2 regions of the Enterococcus sp. LJL99 genome follow, and region 2 is predicted to be linked to the other one. Evidence: predicted binding sites of a transcription regulator. Region 2 holds the regulator's gene; the other holds the start of a gene.
The links. The regulator LexA, encoded in region 2, represses DNA repair genes until DNA is damaged. The targets are predictions, from matches to a motif close to CNAACANNTGTTNG.

Region 1 (4,924 bases), on a different contig from region 2:
TATTTGCTTGTGAAGGTTGTTTCAATGAAGCCGTTCAAAGTTTTCGCTATGGAAAACCTTACACAAAAGAATTAGAAGAACAAATCCTAATTGATTTGGCTCATGATCATGTCCAAGGATTAACGCTATTGGGGGGAGAACCTTTTTTAAATACTGAAGTTTGTTTATCTGTAGTTAATCGAGTCAGAGAACAGTTTGGTGACACTAAAGATATTTGGTCTTGGTCAGGCTATACCTTCGAAGAATTAATTCAAGACTCTGAGGATAAATTAGAATTATTAAGTAAAATAGATATTTTAGTTGATGGTCGTTTCGAACTAGCCAAGCGTGATTTAAATCTGCAATTTCGCGGTAGTAGCAACCAAAGAATCTTAGATGTCAAAAAATCATTAGCCAGCGGTAAACCGATTATCTGGGATAAATGCCATGATGCAGAAAAATCCTACGAACAAATCAAGAAAGCCAAACTTATTTGATTGTTCTAATCATAAAAAAGAGCAGGAATAAGAAAAATCATTGTTGATTTTCTTATCTCTACTCTTTTTTATTATCGGAGGTTTGCTTTTCCCATAAAGGCAAAGTAATATTTTCATACGTCACAGGATCAAGATTTGTCACAGTGATACCTAATAGTCTGATTCCCGACTCCAAACCTAAAACTTCTTCCCAAATCAAATGCGCTTGATAATAAATCTGCTCCTTTTTCGAAACATATTCCGGTAACGTTTTTCTTTTGGTAATTGTTGTATAGTCCGCATAACGAACCTTCAAAACCACTGTTTTCCCATGTTTTTGCACTCGTTTTAAAGAAGCTTCTACTCGTTCTGAAAGCTGTCTAAGCTGAGTGACTACTTGATCCTCTGTTCTGAGCGGGACGCCATAGGTATGTTCTTTACCGACAGATTTACGATCTCGAGTTACATTTACTGGTGAATTATGAATCCCTCGAACTTTTCGATAAAGAGAATAGCCCATCTTGCCAAATTGCCGAATTAGTTCCATTTCATCGATATTATATAAATCTTCACCCGTAAAAACGCCTAAATCATGCATTTTCGGAACAGTTTTTTTACCGATTCCATGAAATTTTTCAATCGGTAAGGCCTTTAAAAAAGCTTCTGCATCCTCTGGCATTACAACTGTCAAACCTTTTGGCTTTTGGTGATCCGATGCTAGTTTAGCTAAAAATTTATTATAACTTACTCCTGCTGAACAAGTTAAATGAAGCTCGTTCCAAATATCAAATTGAATCAATTTCGCGACTTTAATTGCTGATTTACTACCAATTTTATTCGTTGTGACGTCTAAATAGGCTTCGTCAATCGAAACTGGTTCAATAATATCGGTATAACGACGAAAAATGGCTCGAATTTGCTGCGAAATCTCTGAATACTTTTGATGGTCACCAGGTTTAAAAATGGCTTCTGGACACAATTCAAACGCTTTTTGCGCACTCATCGCTGAATGAATCCCAAATTTGCGCGCTTCATAATTGGCAGTCGTTACCACTCCCCGTCCGCCTGTATCACTAGGATGGCGAGCAATGACTAATGGATGGCCAACAAGTTCTGGATGATCTCGTTCTTCGACAGATGCAAAAAAAGCATCCATATCAATATGAACAATTTTACGTGAAGTATCCTTTTTCAAAGGAAAACGTAATTCATTCGGCATTGAGATTTTCCCCCTAAAATAACTGCTTGTCGTTCTATTCATTATAGACGAACTTTTGTTCGTTATCAATAAAAAAAGACTCGTTTAGGTCAAAAGTAGTTCATAAAAAAATAAGCGATTTATCATAAAAACTTGAAGAACATCAAGTACCACTCATCCAACATAGAATGTGAACTTTTCATGTTTCTAGTTATCTTCATGATTTATCGCTTATTCTTATAAATTTACCATTTTTACTTTATTTAGTCGTGTTTTGGATTGCATTAACTCCACGTTCACCTGTTCGAATGCGGATTGCCTCGTCAACCGTTGAAATAAAAATTTTCCCATCTCCGACGGTTCCTGTTTGACAAGTTTCCAAAATCAACGAAATAACTTTCTCCACTGTTTCGTCTAAGACAACAAAACTAACTCTCACTTTTGGTAATAACGTAGTAATGACTTCTTGCCCGCGCACGTACTCTTTGATTCCCTTTTGATTCCCACAACCTAAAACCTGTGAAACAGTCATCCCCGTTGCATCGACAATCTCATTTAAAGCTAATTTTATTTCTTCTAATTTTTCTGGTTGAATGATTGCTTCTACTTTTTTCATTCATCGTCCTCCTAAGAATCTAATCCCATAAAGGTAGGATAAGCCGTTTCATCATGCTCGATTCGATCTAAGCCAATTGCTTCTTCTTTTGCCGTAACTCTAATTGGCATAAATAACTGAATGCCTTTAATAATTAAATAGCTAGCCACAGCAGCAAAAACAACGGTAAATGCAATACTAGCTACTTGAGCAATAAATAATTCCCCACCGCCATAAAGTAAACCAGTTTTTCCTCCAATTGAAGGATCAGCAAATACGCCCGTCATGATTCCACCAAAAATCCCACCAACACCATGACAACCAAACGCATCAAGGGCATCATCATAGCCTAATTTGTGTTTTACAAATGAAATGAAATAATAACAAAACGGGCTAACTAAAGCGCCAAAAACAAAAGAACTCCAAAGTGAGACAAAACCTGCTCCTGGTGTGATGGCTACTAAACCAACAACAGCTCCGGTACAAGCACCGATAACGGTTGGCTTTCCAATTGTTAATTTTTCAATCAACATCCAAGAAAGCATCGCAGTTGCAGCTGCAGTATTGGTCGTTAATAGCGCATGAATTGCTAACCCATCAGCTGCCAACGCCGAACCAGCATTGAAACCAAACCAACCGAACCAAAGTAACCCTGCTCCTAAAACAACAAACGGAATATTATGTGGTCGATATTCATTTTGTCGATACTCTCTTCGTTGACCTAAAACAATAGCTAATACTAAACCTGAAATACCTGAACTGATGTGAACAACATTTCCACCAGCGAAATCAATCGAACCAATTTCTTCTAAAAAGCCACCGCCCCAAACCATATGAGCCATTGGATAATAGACGATGATTGACCAAATAGCAATAAAAATAAAGATTGCTGAAAATCTCATTCTTCCAACAACCGCTCCTGTAATAATCGCCGTTGTAATAATCGCAAACATCATTTGAAATCCAGCAAATAAAGCCTCTGGAATTCCTTCACCTTCTGTTAATGAAACATGATTAAAAAATAATTTATCAAAATTTCCGACAAATAACTGGTCTCCACTAAATGAGAGACTATATCCTACAATAATCCATAATACAGAAGCTAAACCCATGACGCAGATAACCATCATAATAGTATTTAGAATGTTCTTTCGACGTTCTAATCCTCCATAAAAAAAAGCTAATGCAGGTGTCATTAAAAATACCATAGCCGAACAAATTAAAATAAATGCAATATTTCCAGCTTCCATATCAATCATCCCCCTAAAATAGTAAAAATTATCAACTCTCAACCAGTTGATGTTAGTTATTCTACCATCATATAATCCCAATAACTAGCAAAAACTTAAAAAAAATAAAAATAACTTCATTTTCCTAACAAATGAAGTTACTTTTATTAACATCGATAAATCAGTTTTCTATTTTTTCACTACTCATTCAACTATCAATCTAAAAAAATCAATCAACATGATATTCTTTATAGACTTCTTGCTTTTTTAATTTTCTACCTTTCGCTACTTCTTTAATTGCTTCTTTAGATGACAAACCTTCATCGATTAATTGCTCCACATGTTGACGAATTGATAACAACAATGATTCATCATCAATTTCTTTTTCACCAGAAAAGCCAGCCACAAGTAGGCAACATTCTCCTTTAAGTGTATTTTCAGCCAAGTAATCAATTAATTCAGCCAGTGAGCCACGCAAATATTCTTCATGCAGTTTTGTTAATTCGCGACAAATAACAGCTTGCCTTTCAAAACCAAATACCTCTGCCATATTTTTTATAGTAGCTAAAATACGGTAGGGGGATTCATAAAAAATACTAGTTGCTTCTAATTCTTTTAAATCAGCTAATCGTTCAACTTGTTCTTTTTTCTTTCGAGGTAAAAATCCGTAAAATGTAAAAGGTTGAGGAATCAATCCAGAAGCAATCAACGCAGTAATTCCTGCAGAAGGCCCCGGTAAGGCAATCACTTTAATGTTTTCTTTTAAACAAGCCTCCACCAATTCATGACCTGGATCACTAATAGAAGGCATCCCAGCATCACTAACTTGAGCAATGGTATCCCCTGCTTGCATTTTTTTTATTAATTGGGGAATTCTTTCTTTAAAATTATGCTCATGAAAACTTAATTGTGGTGTTGAAATTTCAAAATGGTTTAATAATTTTTGGGTATTTCTTGTATCTTCGCTAGCGATTAAAGTAGCGTTTTTAAGTTGTTTAATGCAGCGATAGCTCATATCTTCCAAGTTACCGATTGGCGTTGGAACTAAATATAAACACCCAGCTGAGCTTTCAGCATAGCTCTTTTGCTTTAGCATCTGCAACATCCTTTCAAAAATAGAGATTAAGACAATAGTGCCTTCATTTCAGAACCAAATAGTTACGATTAATTATCGTATTACTCAGCACCAAAATTCACACTCTTCGTCTCAATCTCTTACTATATTGTATTTTACTTATGTTTACTTCGTTCGCTCTCCATAAATTACATCTAAACAAAAGGCACATTCTTCATCATTTTCGCGACGAGAACCATATAAAATATTACATACGTGGAAGCCCTCTTCATAAAGTTTCTCTAAATTCATTCTAGATTTAGAAAGTTCTTGTTTGGCTGAATCAGCTGATTCATTTGCTAGTTTATTCAATTCTTGTAAATGTTCACGAAG
Region 2 (16,424 bases):
GTGAAAGAGATCAAGAAATTGATATACCTGTAAAATTTTATGTGATTCATGCTAACAATTTAGTCGTTGCTGAGGAAGAAAAGTTAAAATTACAAGCGCAATATCCTAATGCAATTGTTGAAATTGGTCATTTTGGACCTGTAATCGGAAGTCATTTGGGAGAAAAAGCGATAGGTATTTGTATTTCTGCACAATAATTTGTTTTTTAGATATCATTAAATTTTATTGTAAGAGCGAAGGGTCTGGAAAGGTGCTTAGTCAGCTGTTTTCCAGACCCTCTAGCTATGAAAAAATTCAAAGCATTATTTCAGTTTTTTTGTTGGATATTTAGTATAATTGATGCGGGAGGCGAATGGATGAATCGAACGGAGGCGCGTTTACAAAAAGATAAAATGAAACAGGTTCAACTGCTTGCTGTTTATTACCAAAGTCTTAAGCAATTACCAAATGGCGAAAAACGAGATCAAGTTATTCGAGAAATATTGGTTTGTAAAAACGCAATAAGTAAAATCAACCAGCAACTAACTGAATTGGCTACAGATAGTACCAAGTAATTAAATAGTAAACTTTGTCAAAATTATAAAATATAAGGTTTAGTTGTATCTTTCTAAAAAATAAGTGCTATAATCTATTTCATAGACAAAATAGACGCTCATATTTGATTAAGTTGGCATACAAAATTTTATGATTGGTCTCAAATGATTTTTATAAAGGAGTAATCTATTTGTTTATTGATTTTTTTACAATTATTTTAGGTCTATTTACTTTAGTATTATATAGTTACCTTTATTTAGTACAAAAAAGCATTCGTATAAAATCACAAAAAGCGAGCACAAATTTTTGGTTTTTATTTTTGATAAGTACTGCGAGTTTGATTTATTCATTTTTAATTGGGCATCAAATTAAAGGCGTATTGGCAGCGTTGATTTTGCTTAGTTTTTTGATTGATGCTAGAGGCTTAAGTGAAGATCGAATTATTGCGAGTCCATTTGATCGGACAGGTACTTTATATTCTGAAATTGATAGAATCGTGTTATTGTTAAAAAATGAAGAAATAAAAATGAATTATTTCAAAAATGGTCATCGAGAACCGATGTTAAAATTTTCTGGTTCACTTGAAGAGCTATTAGAATTTTTAGCTTCCAGATTAAATAAACAAGTGGAAATTGATATTTTGATAGATGAGGAATAACTATAGTTGATTAGCAGTCTACAAAGTAAAATAGATTAGTATTTATTACTAAAATCAATTAAAGATATTTTGAAAGGAAGTCTTGTTGTGAGCGACGAACTTGAGCAGCGTATAGCTAAATTAAAGGAACAATACAGCTTGTTACCTTGTGAAAAGAAAATGGAGTTTAAACATAAACTTAAAAGAAGGAATTTTCTTAACTATAAGAAAATAGAAATCATAAAAGCAGAATTGCTTCGTTTAGAAGCTAAACGCGCACAAATGGAGCTTTGTGAAAAAGAGAAAGATTTAGCGCTTATTGAAGAAAAAATTCGTATGAAAAAAGAAAAATTACTGCGCTGCTTAGATAGACAATTAAATTAGTATGCTAAGAATAATCATTTTCAGATGTTCTAGAAAAAATTTGACGGGTGAATTGTTTCGCTTGTTTTTTGAAGTTCTTCACAATTTCAAGTAGAAAAAATTCGTTATCTAAAGAATTTTTTTGTTTTACTCTGATGATGAGAAGTGTTGCGATTTAATAATTAAGTTTACTGCTAGTGATTTGATTTAAATAGTCCAATCAAATCATTAAATTCAGTAATTTTGAAAAAATACTGAAATTTATACATTTTTTAAGCTTATTACCTAGTAAGTAGTTGATGTATTCTTCTTTTATTCGTTAGCTCCCCAAAACGAACACTACAACCGACTTCAATCATTCCTCTTTTTTTCTAAGAGTCTATGCACCAAAAAGAAAAGTGAGTGAGATAAAAGAAAGTAAAAAAATTTTTATCCTTTAAAACCGAATAATTGGTATAAAACAATCAGAATCTCGGCAATTTCCTGACCATCATTCATTGTAAAAAAACGTAATCACTGCTGGTTTGTCCAATTGCTCGATTCTAACCGATTGTTTAATGACCTGTATTATCGGCGTAAAACAATCAGAATCTCGGCAATTTCCTAGTCATCATTCATTGCAGAGAGCGCAATAACTAATGATTCGTCCAATTGCTCGATTCTAATCGATTGTTTAATGACCTGTATTATCGGTGAAAAGGTTAATTAAACTACTTTTGTCTTATCTTCATTTGATCAATTTCGATACAATGAAAAAATATTGGAAAATCAGATTGGGTCTGAAAAATCCAAATTACCAAGCAAAATCAATATTAAATAGGAAGGGAGAGATAGGATGGAGTTAATTTATTGGATCATTCTATTTGCATTTGCCATTACCTTTTCTAATGTTTTTAATCGAATTGTCCCGATTATTCCGTTGCCGATGGTACAAATTATTTTTGGTGTGCTAATTGGTTTAACTGAAATGGGGCAGAGAATCACTTTTGAACCAGAAGTTTTTTTAGTGATGATTATAGCACCTTTGTTGTTTAGAGAAGGAGAAAGAACGAATATTCGTTCAATGTTAAAGAATTTTAGTGTCATTTTATTTTTAGCTTTTGCTGGTGTCATTATCACCTTATTAACAGTAGGTTGGACTTTGCATTTGATTATTCCTGCGTTACCGATAGCTGCTTGTTTTGCTTTCGGTGCCGCACTTGGACCAACTGATGCCGTAGCAGTAGGCTCATTATCTGGTAAAATTCAAATTCCAGCTAAAGCTATGAATATTTTAGCCGGTGAAGGATTAATTAACGATGCTTCTGGTGTAACTGCTTTTCAGTTTGCCTTGGCTGCCTTATTAACCGGGTCTTTTTCATGGGTTAATGCTTCTTGGACATTATTGTTTTCTAGTGTCGGGGGTGCCGCAGTGGGTGTCATTTTAGTATTGCTAAAAAGACAAATTGTCCATTTGTTAGAAAAAGCTTCAGCTAAAGATGTTACTGGCTATTTACTATTAGAATTGTTGTTACCATTTTTATCCTATGTACTTGCTGAAATTTTTGGTGTATCTGGGATCATCGCCGCTGTTGTAGCAGGTGTTATGCAGGCTTCGAGTTTGAAGAAAGTTTCTTTATTTGAAGCTGAATTGTCAAGTGTTTCAGATAGTACCTGGAGTACAATTGTTTTCATGCTTAATGCCTTAGTTTTTCTATTTTTGGGCATTGAATTATCTCAAGTCTTTTCACCGATTTGGAATAGTGAAACGTATTCAAATATCTTTTTAATGTTAGTTGTTTTGCTAATTTCTGTGACGTTATTCGCTACACGTTTTCTGTCGATTGTTTTTATTTATGGGATTAAAAACCGTTTTAAAAATATTGGTAAATTTATGAATGAAATTTTAATTTTGACATTTGGTGGAGTGAAAGGAACGGTCAGTTTAGCCACAATCTTTATCTTGCCAATGACTATCAATGGTGAATTATTTATTGAACGCTCCTTATTATTGTTTATCACAGCTTGTGTCATTCTGGTTACCTTAATTAGTGGATTGGTTATTTTGCCATTTTTAACCGATACTGAGGAAGAACAACCGGAGAATCCAATTGAAATCAATTTGTTAAAAGAAGTCATTGAACATTTAAAGCTTCGTAACGAATCAGATCCTCATGTGGAAATGAATGTTGTAATCGAAAATTATCAAGATAGAATTAAGGAACTCTATACGGAACAGCTATCTGCTGAAAAGAAGCAAGATGTGCAAGAACTACAAGCATTGATTGTATCAATTGAAAAAGATGGTTTAGAAGAAAGCTTCCGACAAAAAGAGATTAATGTCGAAGGGTATAGACTGTATAAACGACTGATTACTAGAATGGAACGATCAATCGCAAAACAATTATTATCAATAATCGGTTTCTGGCTCTTGTTTGTGCGACAAGTCATTAATTTATTTATCCATACAAATTCTTTGTGGGATCATGAAGAGGATGAAGTGAAAACAGAGCTTAGAAAAGAAGAAATGGAAAGTATTCGGCAAGTCTTCTTACAGAATACAGAAGTGATTCTTAAAAGTTTAAATAACTTGACCGATGTTTATGATGATGAGTTGATTCGCTTTTTCATTGAAGGACGTTTACAATTAGCGCAACGATTAGAAGATGGAACGTTTATTGATTCCTTTATCATTCATTCACAATCTGATTATGTCAAAGAATTATTGATTGGCTATCAAGAAGAACGAAATGTAATTGATACATACGAAATTAATCACAAAATTTCTTCAATTGTAGCGAATGAATACCGAAAAAATGTCAATTTATTAGAATCTTTTTCAATTAATGACACTGCAAATGGGCTTGGTTTTAATAGATTACGGAAACAAGTTAGAGAAGAAGCTAGTAAAAAATAAAACTAGCTTCTTTTTTTCGTTTTTTTTTGATACAATAGGCAAGGATGAAAAGGGCGTGATTTTAAAATGAAAGAATTGAAAATTTCCAATTTAACGAAAACATATGGCGAAAAAACGTTATTTGATCAAATCGCTTTTTCAATACATGAAAAAGACCGTATTGGATTAATCGGAACGAACGGAACAGGAAAAACCACGTTGTTGAATATTCTTGCATCAAAAGATAGTGGTGATGGCGACAGTACAGTTTTTCAGGTCCCTAATGACTATCAAATCGGCTACTTATCCCAAGACCAAACGTTGAATGAAGATTTATCTGTTGTGGAGGCTGTATTTCAAGGCGATACTCCTATTCTTCGAGCCGTTAAAAATTATGAATTAGCTTTATTAGCATTGGCTGAAGACGGTACGAACGAGCAAATTCAAAAGCAATATGTTCAAGCAGAAGAACTCATGAATAAAGAGGATGCTTGGAATGCAGATACTGAAGCTAAAATTGTTCTTCAAAAATTAGGAATTGATACATTAGATAAAAAAATCCGTGATTTATCTGGTGGACAGAAAAAAAGAGTCAGTTTAGCTCAAGTGTTAATAGAATCGCCTGATTTACTTTTACTTGATGAACCGACCAACCATTTAGACTACGATGCAATTACGTGGCTTGAAACCTATTTAAATCAGTATCGTGGTGCGGTTTTAATGGTTACCCATGATCGCTATTTTCTAGACCGGGTATCAAATCGTATCTTCGAATTGTCATTTGGACGAATTTTTGAATATAAAGGAAATTATGAGACGTATCTGATTAGTAAAGCAGAACGCGAACGGGTTGAGGTTGAACAAGATGAGAAACGAAACCGCCTATATAAACAAGAATTAGAATGGATGCGGGCAGGAGTTCAAGCACGTGGAACAAAGCAACAAGCGCGGCAAGATCGTTTCCATGAACTGAAAGGAAACTTAAATCAGGCAAATCATAAAGAACAAATCGATATGGATTTGGCTACGCAACGTTTAGGAAAAAAAGTAATTGAGATTAAAAATGGCGATTATGCTATTGAGAATAAAACGATTTTACACGCCTTTGATTTACTGGTTCAATCAAGAGAACGGATTGGGATTACTGGAAAAAACGGGAGTGGCAAGTCAACGTTATTGAACATTATTGCTGGTCGAATTCCTTTGGATAGTGGTATTTATTCAGTGGGAGAAACAGTTCGAATTGCTTATTATACACAAACAAATGAAAAGATGAATCCAGAAAAACGAATGATTTCTTATTTACAAGAAGCGGCAGAAGAGGTTAAGCGTTCTGATGGAACAACGATAGGCGTTGCTGAAATATTAGAACGTTTCTTATTCCCTAGATTTATGCATGGAACGATTATCGGTAAACTTTCAGGAGGCGAAAAAAGGCGGTTATATTTACTAAAACTTTTGATTAGTCAGCCGAATGTTTTATTACTGGACGAACCAACAAACGATTTAGATATTGATACGTTAACAATTTTAGAAGATTATATTCGAACATTTAAGGGTGCTGTAATCACTGTTTCTCATGATCGCTATTTTTTGGATAAGACAATTGAGAAGTTGCTAGTTTTTAAAGGAGCTGGTGAGATTACTTCTTATTACGGTGTAATGAGTGATTATCTAGCCGAATCGACCAAAGAAAAAGCGCAAACCAAAAAGAAACTTAAAATTGAAGATGACTCAAATAAAGTTATTGAGAAAAAAGAAAAATCTAAATTAACTTATATGGAGCAAAAAGAATGGGCAACGATTGAACAAGAAATCGCGCAATTAGAAGAGAAAACAGAAACAATTACTAATGAAATGAATCAACAGGTCGATGATTTTACAAAACTTCAAGAACTGCAAAAAGAATTATCCCAAACAGAAAAAGAACTGGAAGAAAAACTAGATCGTTGGGAATACTTAAGTGAGTTTGCTGAAAACTAGGAGGAAGTAACTATGGAAGAAGCCTATTTAGATTTGGGACGAAAAATTTTAAACGAAGGACATCAAAAAGGAGATCGAACTGGGACAGGAACAAAAAGCCTTTTTGGGTATCAAATGCGTTTTGATCTTTCTGAAGGTTTTCCTTTATTAACTACGAAACGTGTGCCATTTGGTCTAATAAAAAGTGAATTACTATGGTTTTTAAAAGGCGATACGAATATTCGCTATTTATTGCAACATAATAATCATATTTGGGATGAGTGGGCATTCGAACGTTACATAAATAGCGCTGACTATACAGGACCAGATATGACAAATTTTGGTCATCGAAGTTTAACAGACGAAGTCTTTAAAAACGAATATGACAAACAAAATGATTTGTTTTGTGAAAAAATTTTATCTGATGATGATTTTGCAATGAAACATGGTGAATTAGGAAATATTTATGGGGCACAATGGCGTCATTGGGAAACAAAAGATGGTGGATTTATTGATCAAATCAAAGCTGTGATTGAAATGATTAAAACAACACCGGATTCTCGTCGCTTAATTGTATCAGCATGGAATCCTGAAGACGTTCCATCAATGGCGCTGCCGCCGTGTCATACAATGTTTCAGTTTTATGTAAATGACGGTAAACTAAGTTGTCAACTTTATCAAAGAAGTGCTGATGTTTTTCTTGGCGTTCCATTTAACATTGCTAGTTATGCGCTATTAACGCATTTAATTGCTCACGAAACTGGTTTAGAAGTTGGCGAGTTTGTTCACACTCTAGGAGATGCGCATTTATACAATAACCATTTTGAACAAATGGAAGAACAGTTGACAAGAGAAATTAGAAGCTGTCCGACATTGAAATTAAATCTAGAAAAGCAATCTGTTTTTGATTTTGAAATGGAAGATATCATGCTTGAAGGGTATGATCCACATCCAACGATTAAGGCACCAATTGCCGTTTAAATGACAAAGGGGGAATAGGATGTTAGCAGCTATTTGGGCACAAGATGAGCAAGGGTTGATTGGTAAAGACGATCAAATGCCCTGGCATTTACCTAATGATTTGAAGTTTTTTAAGCAGATGACAGAAGATAACACAATTGTAATGGGACGGACTACTTTTGAGGGAATGGGAAGTAAACCTTTACCGAATCGAAAAACGATTGTTTTGACGAGTGATCAGCTGTATCAAGCTCAAGGTATCATCGTTATGCATTCTGTTGAAGAAATTTTGACCTATGCTGATGAGTTTTCAGGTATTACTTTTATTGCAGGTGGTTCGATTGTATATAAAAACTTTCTTCCTTATTGTGATGTTCTTTATCGAACGGTTATTCAGCATACATTTGAAGGAGACACATATTTTCCTACAGTTGATTGGGATGAGTGGACGCTTGTCAATTTGAGTGAGGGCGAGCAGGATCAAAAGAACAATTACCCATATCAGTTTGAAACTTATCAAAGAATATGTCAAATCGACTAGGAAAATTCTGAAACTTATAGTGACAAACAGTTTTATAGTTTAGTTGAAATCTATTGTTGTAAAGCTTCGATTGTGTTTCACATACGTTACGTTTTTTTCTTGATTTCCAACTGGATTTTTGAAAAATTTGAAAGTCTCAATTGTTTTTAGTAACTTCCTAATTTGAAAAATAAGAATAGAAATAGGCTAGCATCCAGAAAATTTGAAGAGTCAATTTTCTGGATGCTAGCCTATTTTTAGTTCTTGAAAAAGTTAAATATGATTGCGATATAAACCAACAACTTTACCTAAGATACTAACATTTGCTAGAATGATTGGTTCCAATGCATCATTTTCTGGTTGAAGACGAAAATGAGTTGCTTCTTTGAAAAATCGTTTGCATGTGGCCTCATCTTCATCAGTCATCGCAATCACAATATCGCCGTTTTCAGCAGTTGCTTGTTTTCGAACAATAACCTGATCACCATCGAGTATGCCAGCATTAATCATACTTTCTCCACGAATGGTTAACATGAATAAAGAATTATTTTCATACTTTAAATCAGGCGGAAGCGGGAAGTAATCAGAAGCTTCTTCAACAGCCAAAATTGGTTCACCAGCTGTAACAACACCAAGCATTGGAATGGTGCTTGGTTGAATACCTATTTTTTCTAAACCTTCAGCAGTTAACTCGATGGCTCTTGGTTTAGTAGGATCTCTTAAAATTAAGCCTTTTTTCTCTAGTCTGGCTAAATGACCATGAACTGTAGAAGTAGAAGAAAGGTCTACTGCTTTGCCAATTTCGCGAACCGTGGGTGGATAACCTTTTAATTCAACTTGTTCATATATATATTTTAGGACTTCAATTTGTCTTGTATCTGTACGTTTTGCCACAAGTCGCACCTTCTTTCTAATGATATTTTTAGTTTACCATAGTTTTCACAGATAATCAAACAAGCGTTCGTGTTTTTTTGTGAGTTGAGAGTTGTATTTTTAGGCAGGTTCTTATAAGATAGATGTGGAAAGTGAAGGAGGAACTAACATGTTATCAGAAGACAAAATGAACCGTATAAATGAATTGGCTAAAAAGGCGAAAGAATCTAGTTTAACCGAAGCTGAATTAGCAGAACAAAAAGAATTACGTCAGGAATATTTAGAAACGTTTAGAAGTGGAATGAAACATCATATTGAGGGGATGAAAGTAGTTGACCCTGAAGGCAATGATGTTACTCCAGAAAAATTAAAACAAATTCAAAAAGAAAAAGGATTGCATGACCGAAATTAATTTTTTGCTTTTTTTTGTAAAAGTAATTGCTTTCATTGATTAAATAGGCTAAAATAAACTAATAAAGGTAAAAAAAACCTAAATAGGAGATGATTTATTTGTTCGATACAACAGATCAGCTAGGCGTTAACACGGTTCGTACATTAAGTATTGAGGCGATTCAAAAAGCTAATTCAGGTCACCCTGGTTTACCAATGGGTGCTGCCCCAATGGCATATGCATTGTGGACGAAACACTTAAAAGTGAATCCAGCAACATCTATGAACTGGGTTAATAGAGACCGTTTCATTTTATCTGCAGGTCATGGTTCTGCACTTCTTTATAGTTTATTACATTTATCTGGCTATAAAGTTACGATTGATGATTTGAAAAATTTCCGTCAATGGGAAAGTAAAACACCAGGACATCCTGAAGTTCATCATACTGATGGAGTTGAAGCAACTACTGGTCCTTTAGGTCAAGGGATTGCAATGGCAGTTGGGATGGCAATGGCTGAAGCTCATTTGTCTGCAACTTATAATAGAGATAGTTTCCCAGTGATGGATCATTATACATTCAGTTTATGTGGTGATGGCGATTTAATGGAAGGTGTTTCACAAGAAGCAAGTTCTATGGCTGGTCATATGAAATTAGGTAAATTAATCGTGTTGTATGATTCAAATGATATTTCTCTTGATGGTCCGATTTCTAAAGCTTTCACTGAAAATGTTGGTGCACGTTATGAAGCTTATGGTTGGCAACACATTTTAGTAAAAGATGGTAATGATTTAGCAGCAATTTCAAAAGCGATTGATGAAGCAAAAGCTGAAACGAACAAACCGACATTGATTGAGGTTAAAACTGTTATTGGATACGGCGCACCAAAAGAAGGAACCTCTGCTGTTCATGGCGCTCCAATTGGCGAAGACGGAATTACAGCTGCAAAAGCAGTTTATGGTTGGGAATATCCTGATTTCACTGTTCCAGAAGAAGTGGCAGCTCGTTTTAAAGAAGCAATGATTACTGAAGGGGAAAAAGCAGAAGCATCATGGAATGAACTTTTTGCGAATTATGAAAAAGAACATCCTGAACTTGCTAAACAATTCAAGACCGCTTTTGCTGATGAATTACCAGCAGATTGGGCAGATGAATTACCAAGCTATGAAGTTGGTTCTAGTGCAGCTAGTCGTGTCACTAGCAAAGAAACAATTCAAGCCTTATCTAAAGCTGTTCCAAGCTTCTGGGGTGGGTCAGCAGATTTATCTGCCTCTAATAATACAATGGTAGCTGCTGAAAAAGATTTTGAGCCAGGACAATACGAAGGACGTAACATCTGGTTTGGTGTTCGTGAATTCGCGATGGCTGCAGCTATGAATGGGATTCAATTGCATGGTGGAAGTCGAATTTACGGCGGAACATTCTTTGTATTTACAGATTATTTACGTCCAGCAATTCGTTTAGCAGCTATTCAAAACACACCAGTTACCTATGTATTGACGCATGATTCAGTAGCGGTTGGTGAAGATGGTCCAACTCATGAACCAATTGAACAATTAGCTAGTGTTCGTTGTATGCCTGGTGTACAAGTTATTCGTCCAGCTGATGGAAATGAAACTGTAGCAGCTTGGAAAATTGCAATGACTACAAAAGATGCTCCAACGATTTTAGTTCTTAGTAGACAAAACTTACCAGTAATTGAAGGAACAAAAGAACATGCAAGTGATTCAGTTCAAAAAGGTGCTTATGTAATCTCTGCACAAAAAGGATCAAAACCAGAAGGAATTTTAATTGCGACTGGTTCAGAAGTGAATTTGGCGATTCAAGCGCAAAAAGTTTTAGCTGAAAATGGGACAGATGTATCAGTTGTCTCAATGCCAAGTTTTGATTTGTTCGAAAAACAATCGGTGGATTACAAAGAATCAGTTTTACCAAAAGAAGTTTTAAAACGTGTGGCGATTGAAGCAGCTTCTCCGTTTGGATGGGAACGTTACGTTGGCTCTGCTGGAACAACAATTACGATTAATCATTATGGCGCTTCTGCTCCTGGAGATTTAGTATTAAGTGAATTTGGTTTTACAGTAGAAAATGTTGTTGCTACATTTAATAAATTGTAATTTAATTAGTAACAAAATTCGACTACTTCTATTAAATTAATAGCTCGAAACAAAGCTGATTTTGGCTTTGTTTCGAGTTTTTTTATCTTTACAAATTTTTGTTTTCTCCTTTATTATTTATTTTTATTAGAAACTTTGAATAAAAATGCTAAAAACATTTTTTTATGTTTCTTTTATGTTACAATTATTTTAAGAAATATAATTTTGGTTATGAATTATTGTATAAAAAATTCTAATAAAGTAAGATATTATATAAGAAACTCTAATTTTAGAGGAGGAGCGGAATTGGACGATAAGATGACAAGAAGTGAAAGACATTTTATGAAACAAAAAAATAAAACTGACAATACTAAAAAGGCTGTTTCATTAGTGGGAACCTCGTTAGTTTTGATGCCTGTTGTAGGAAATATCGCACCAGTGAATGTTCAGGCAAATGAAGCTAATTTAGGAGATACAACTTCAGAACAAGCCTTTATTAATTCAATTAGCGATTCGGCTGCGTATGTAGCTGAAGTAAATGATTTATATGCCTCTGTAATGATAGCACAAGCCTTATTAGAAAGTAGTTTTGGCGATTCTGCACTTGCTTCAGCACCTAACTACAATTTATTTGGCGTCAAAGGCAGTTATAACGGTCAATCTGTTTATATGCCAACAGCTGAATATCTGGAAGGTCAGTGGATGACCATTACGGAACCATTTAGAAGTTATAGTTCTTATGCTGAATCTTTTCAAGATCATGCCAACGTATTAAAGACAACTGTTTCTACGACTGGTGATTATTATTATTCAGGATCATGGAAAAGCAATACAACAAACTATTCAGATGCGACTGCTGCTCTAGCAGGGCGTTATGCAACTGATCCACACTATAATTATAAATTGAATTGGCTGATTGAAAATTATGGACTCACTGCTTATGATTGGAGTTATTCTAGTCTGGTAGAAGTAGCAAATGAGTCGAATGCTGTTGTTGAAGCAACAGGTCAAACTTATACTGATAGTTCTAGTGTGACTGTCGTTTCTGGTGACACGTTGTGGGGAATCTCAGAACGGTATGGACTAACTGTAGATCAATTGATGGCTCTTAATGGACTAAGTACAGAATTAATAACCGTCGGACAAACGTTAATTGTTTCATGATTTATGGTTAAAATTTTAAGAATATAAAACAAACGAGGTTGAAAATGTGGCAATATTTTCAACCTCGTTTGTTTTTGAATTGTGATTTCAAGCTAATCGCTTTTATCGTTTACCGTTTCTCAAATCAGCTAATCGACGTTCTCTGTTTTTACTTAAATCTTTGATACGAGGACGAGGCAAGATGCTTTCGGCAGTGACTTTAGTTAGTGCCTCAAAAGTCGTAGTATCTTGTGAGTCAAATTGTTCTAAATAGTCAATTACTTCACGCACAATTTGCGTTGGAGTAGAAGCACCAGCTGTAACCGCGACTTTTTTAACTTCGTTGAACCAAGCGGGATTTATTTCTGAAACATCTTTTATGCGATATGCTTTAACACCAATCTGTTGTTCGGAAACTTGAGCAAGCCGATTACTATTGTTACTTTTAGGATCACCCACCACAATAGTTAAATCACAAGTTGCCGCTTGATTAACAACTGCCTCTTGACGAACTTGCGTCGCTTTACAAATATCTTTATGAACAACAACTTGAGGATATTTCAATTTGATCGCATCCATTAAATTAGCTACATCCCATTGACTCATTGTCGTTTGATTAGTGACAAATATTTTATCATTTTCGAGTTGAAGATTGTTGATGTCTTCTAAGTTTGCTACAAGATAAACGTTTTCCGGTGCGACACCGATTGCGCCTTCTGGTTCAGGATGATTTTTTTTGCCAATGTAAATGATTTCGTAACCAGCTGTTACTTTTTCTAAAATCAATTCATGGGTAATCATTACATCAGGACAAGTTGCATCAATCGTTACAAGACCTTTATCGATAGCTTGTTGTTTAACTTTAGGTGAAGTTCCATGTGCTGTGAAAATAACGGTTCCTTCATCAATCTGGGATAAAATATCTTCTCGATTTGCTCCATCTAAAGTGTGAATCCCGATTTGTTCAAAAGCATTGGTGACATGTTCATTATGAACGATCATTCCTAAAATATAAATTGGTCTTGGTAGTGACTCATCTAAAGAAGCATTTCGAGCAATAACCATTGCATCTACCACGCCATAACAATAGCCTCGAGGACTAATATTTATAATTTCCATGTTTTAGTTAACCCCTATTTTTCAAGATATATTTACTATACAACAAAAATATTATAATTGTTTAAAGATGGAAATTCAATTAGGAAATGTTTGCAAATGATTGAGGAATGCCAATTAACTAGAAATCAAAAGAGAAAATGTAGCTTATGTGAGATAAGCGAAGCTTTATGATGATGAATTCCAGCTAAATTACAAAAATAGTCGTCGCTATCCATTTCCGACATTCTCTAAATAGAAAAATAAAATTAGTTATAAAAATGATTGGTTTATCTTACAATTTTTTTAGTAAAGATAAAAAAATCACAAACAGGATCTTTATTTCGTGATTAAAATTCTTTCATAAAGAGTTGTTTTATAAACTATTTTTAAGAAAAATAAAGAAAATTTTCTTTTTTTCAAAGAAAAAGATGATTATTTCTTGTAAAGGCAGATTAGAAATAGTATTATTTAATAAAGAAGAAGAGGGAGGAGAGCCATTTGGATAATACGCTGGTAAAAAATGCGCTTGAAGAATTGAAGGAAGCTAATATTCGTATCACACCACAAAGATATGCAATTTTAGAATATTTGATTGAAAATCACAGCCATCCAACTGCCGATGAAATCTATCGCGCTCTAGAAAATCGTTTTCCTAATATGAGTGTAGCAACTGTCTATAACAATTTACGATTGTTTACGAATATAGGTTTTGTGCAAGAAATGAGTTATGGAGATGCATCTAGCCGTTTTGATTTCAGTTCAAAAAAACATTACCATGCAATTTGTCAAAATTGTGGGAAAATAGTTGATTTCCATTATCCAGGTCTTGATGACGTGGAGATGGCAGCTAGCAAGCTGACTGGATTTGAAATCAATGAACATCGTTTAGAATTATATGGATTATGTCCAGAGTGTCAAAATTAAAGGGAGTAGGGAGTAAATAATGAAAAGAATACACACACACAAAGCACCAAAAGCCATTGGACCTTATGTTCAAGCGAATCTTTTGAATGGCTTATTATTTGCTTCTGGACAGGTACCTCTAAGTCCAGAAACAGGAGAAGTAGTTGGCGAAACAATCGAAGAACAAACAATGCAAGTATTAAAAAATATGGCGGCTATTTTAGAAGAAGCAGGTACAGATTTTAATCACATCGTCAAAACAACTTGTTTTTTGAAGAATATGGATGATTTTACTGCGTTTAATGAAACTTATGGTATAGCATTCGTTAATACTCTTCCTGCAAGATCAGCGGTTGAGGTTGCAAGATTGCCAAAAGATGTTTTAATTGAAATCGAATTTATTGCAAGCATTCCTGAATAGAAAATAGAATTCACAAACTCGAAATTAAAATGATTTCGAGTTTTTTTCTTATTATAATAGTCTTTTTAACTAATGATTTTTAACCGATTTAATAAAAATGATTAAAATCGTTACTGTTTGTGAAAAAATAATTATGAATTCACAAGCAAAGAACTCGAACTCGTTTTTTTAGTTTGTTATAGTCATAATAGATCAATCAATAAATAACGATTGGCGAAACAATTTTTTGAAAGAAGGGATTTACACAAATGAAAGTCGTAGTCGTAGGATGCACGCATGCTGGAACTGCTGCAGTAAAAAATATTTTAGCAAATAATCCGGAGGCAGAAGTTACTGTTTATGAAAGAAATGATAACGTTTCGTTTCTATCTTGTGGTATTGCCTTATATGTTGGAGGAGTAGTGAAAGATGCTGCAGGCTTATTTTATTCGAATCCTGAAGAATTAGCATCTCTTGGTGCTGAAGTCAAAATGGAGCATAACGTAGAAAATATTGATGTTGATAATAAAAAAGTAACGGCAAAAAATTTAATAACAAATGAAGAAGAAACTGTTTCTTATGATAAATTAGTGATGACAACTGGATCTTGGCCGATCATCCCTCCGATCCCTGGTATTGAATCAAATAATGTTCTACTATGTAAAAACTATAACCAAGCGAATGTGATCATTGAAAAAGCAAAAGATGCCAAAAAAGTTGTTGTGGTTGGTGGTGGCTACATCGGTATCGAACTCGTTGAGGCATTTGTAGAATCAGGTAAAGAAGTTACCTTAATTGATGGATTAGACCGTATTTTAAATAAATACTTGGATAAACCGTTTACTGATGTTTTAGAAAAAGAATTAGTGGATCGTGGAGTTACATTAGCATTAGGTGAAAACGTTCAAGAATTTCAAGCTGATAGCGAAGGAAATATTTCAAAAGTTGTTACGCCGAGTCAAGAATTTGATGCTGATATGGTTATTATGTGTGTTGGTTTCCTTCCAAATACTACACTATTAAAAGATAAAGTAGAAATGTTACCTAATGGTGCAATCGTAGTTGATAAATACATGCGTTCAAGTAATCCAGATATTTTTGCTGCAGGAGATAGTGCAGTAGTACACTATAATCCAAGCGGTAAAACTAATTATATTCCATTAGCGACTAACGCAGTTCGTCAAGGGATGTTGGTTGGCCTTAATATTTCTGAACCTAAAGTTGCATATCGTGGAACACAAGGAACCTCTGGTTTGTATTTATTTGGTTGGAAAATTGGATCAACAGGAGTAACGCAAGAAAGTGCTAAACTTAACAATTTAGAAGTCGATTCTACGTTCTTCGAAGATAACTATCGTCCAGAATTTATGCCAACAACTGAAAATGTGATGATGGAATTGGTTTATGAAAAAGGAACGAATCGAATTGTTGGTGGACAGTTGATGTCGAAATATGATATCACTCAATCTGCGAACACACTTTCTTTAGCTGTTCAAAATGAAATGACAGTGGAAGATTTAGCATTATCTGATTTCTTCTTCCAACCTCATTTTGATCGTCCTTGGAACTATTTGAATCTTTTAGCACAAGAAGCTTTAAAAAATATTAACTTAAATAAATAAAAAATTTTGCTAATGCTTTTTTTAACTAACAATTTTGAAATGCTTTTCTT

Region 1: a site for LexA is predicted at 1,723-1,736, ahead of dinB (DNA polymerase IV). Genes of this name have one in related genera too.

What each region holds. Positions count from the first base shown of each region.
Region 1 covers NZ_JBTXLT010000001.1:339,599-344,522, forward strand. The annotation lists gene nrdG (anaerobic ribonucleoside-triphosphate reductase activating protein) at 1-476, shown strand, start outside; gene dinB (DNA polymerase IV) at 535-1,674, opposite strand; gene ACYSNW_RS01675 (P-II family nitrogen regulator) at 1,913-2,269, opposite strand; gene ACYSNW_RS01680 (ammonium transporter) at 2,281-3,498, opposite strand; gene rsmI (16S rRNA (cytidine(1402)-2'-O)-methyltransferase) at 3,707-4,573, opposite strand; gene ACYSNW_RS01690 (DNA replication initiation control protein YabA) at 4,718-4,924, opposite strand, start outside.
Region 2 covers NZ_JBTXLT010000010.1:38,959-55,382, forward strand. The annotation lists gene ACYSNW_RS13970 (DegV family protein) at 1-197, shown strand, start outside; gene ACYSNW_RS13975 (hypothetical protein) at 357-554, shown strand; gene ACYSNW_RS13980 (hypothetical protein) at 725-1,192, shown strand; gene ACYSNW_RS13985 (hypothetical protein) at 1,280-1,555, shown strand; gene ACYSNW_RS13990 (cation:proton antiporter) at 2,370-4,430, shown strand; gene ACYSNW_RS13995 (ABC-F family ATP-binding cassette domain-containing protein) at 4,497-6,392, shown strand; gene ACYSNW_RS14000 (thymidylate synthase) at 6,405-7,352, shown strand; gene ACYSNW_RS14005 (dihydrofolate reductase) at 7,372-7,872, shown strand; gene lexA (transcriptional repressor LexA) at 8,125-8,745, opposite strand; gene ACYSNW_RS14015 (DUF896 family protein) at 8,894-9,136, shown strand; gene tkt (transketolase) at 9,235-11,229, shown strand; gene ACYSNW_RS14025 (glucosaminidase domain-containing protein) at 11,515-12,372, shown strand; gene ACYSNW_RS14030 (4-hydroxy-3-methylbut-2-enyl diphosphate reductase) at 12,475-13,470, opposite strand; gene perR (peroxide-responsive transcriptional repressor PerR) at 13,948-14,373, shown strand; gene ACYSNW_RS14040 (RidA family protein) at 14,393-14,773, shown strand; gene ACYSNW_RS14045 (NADH oxidase) at 15,022-16,374, shown strand.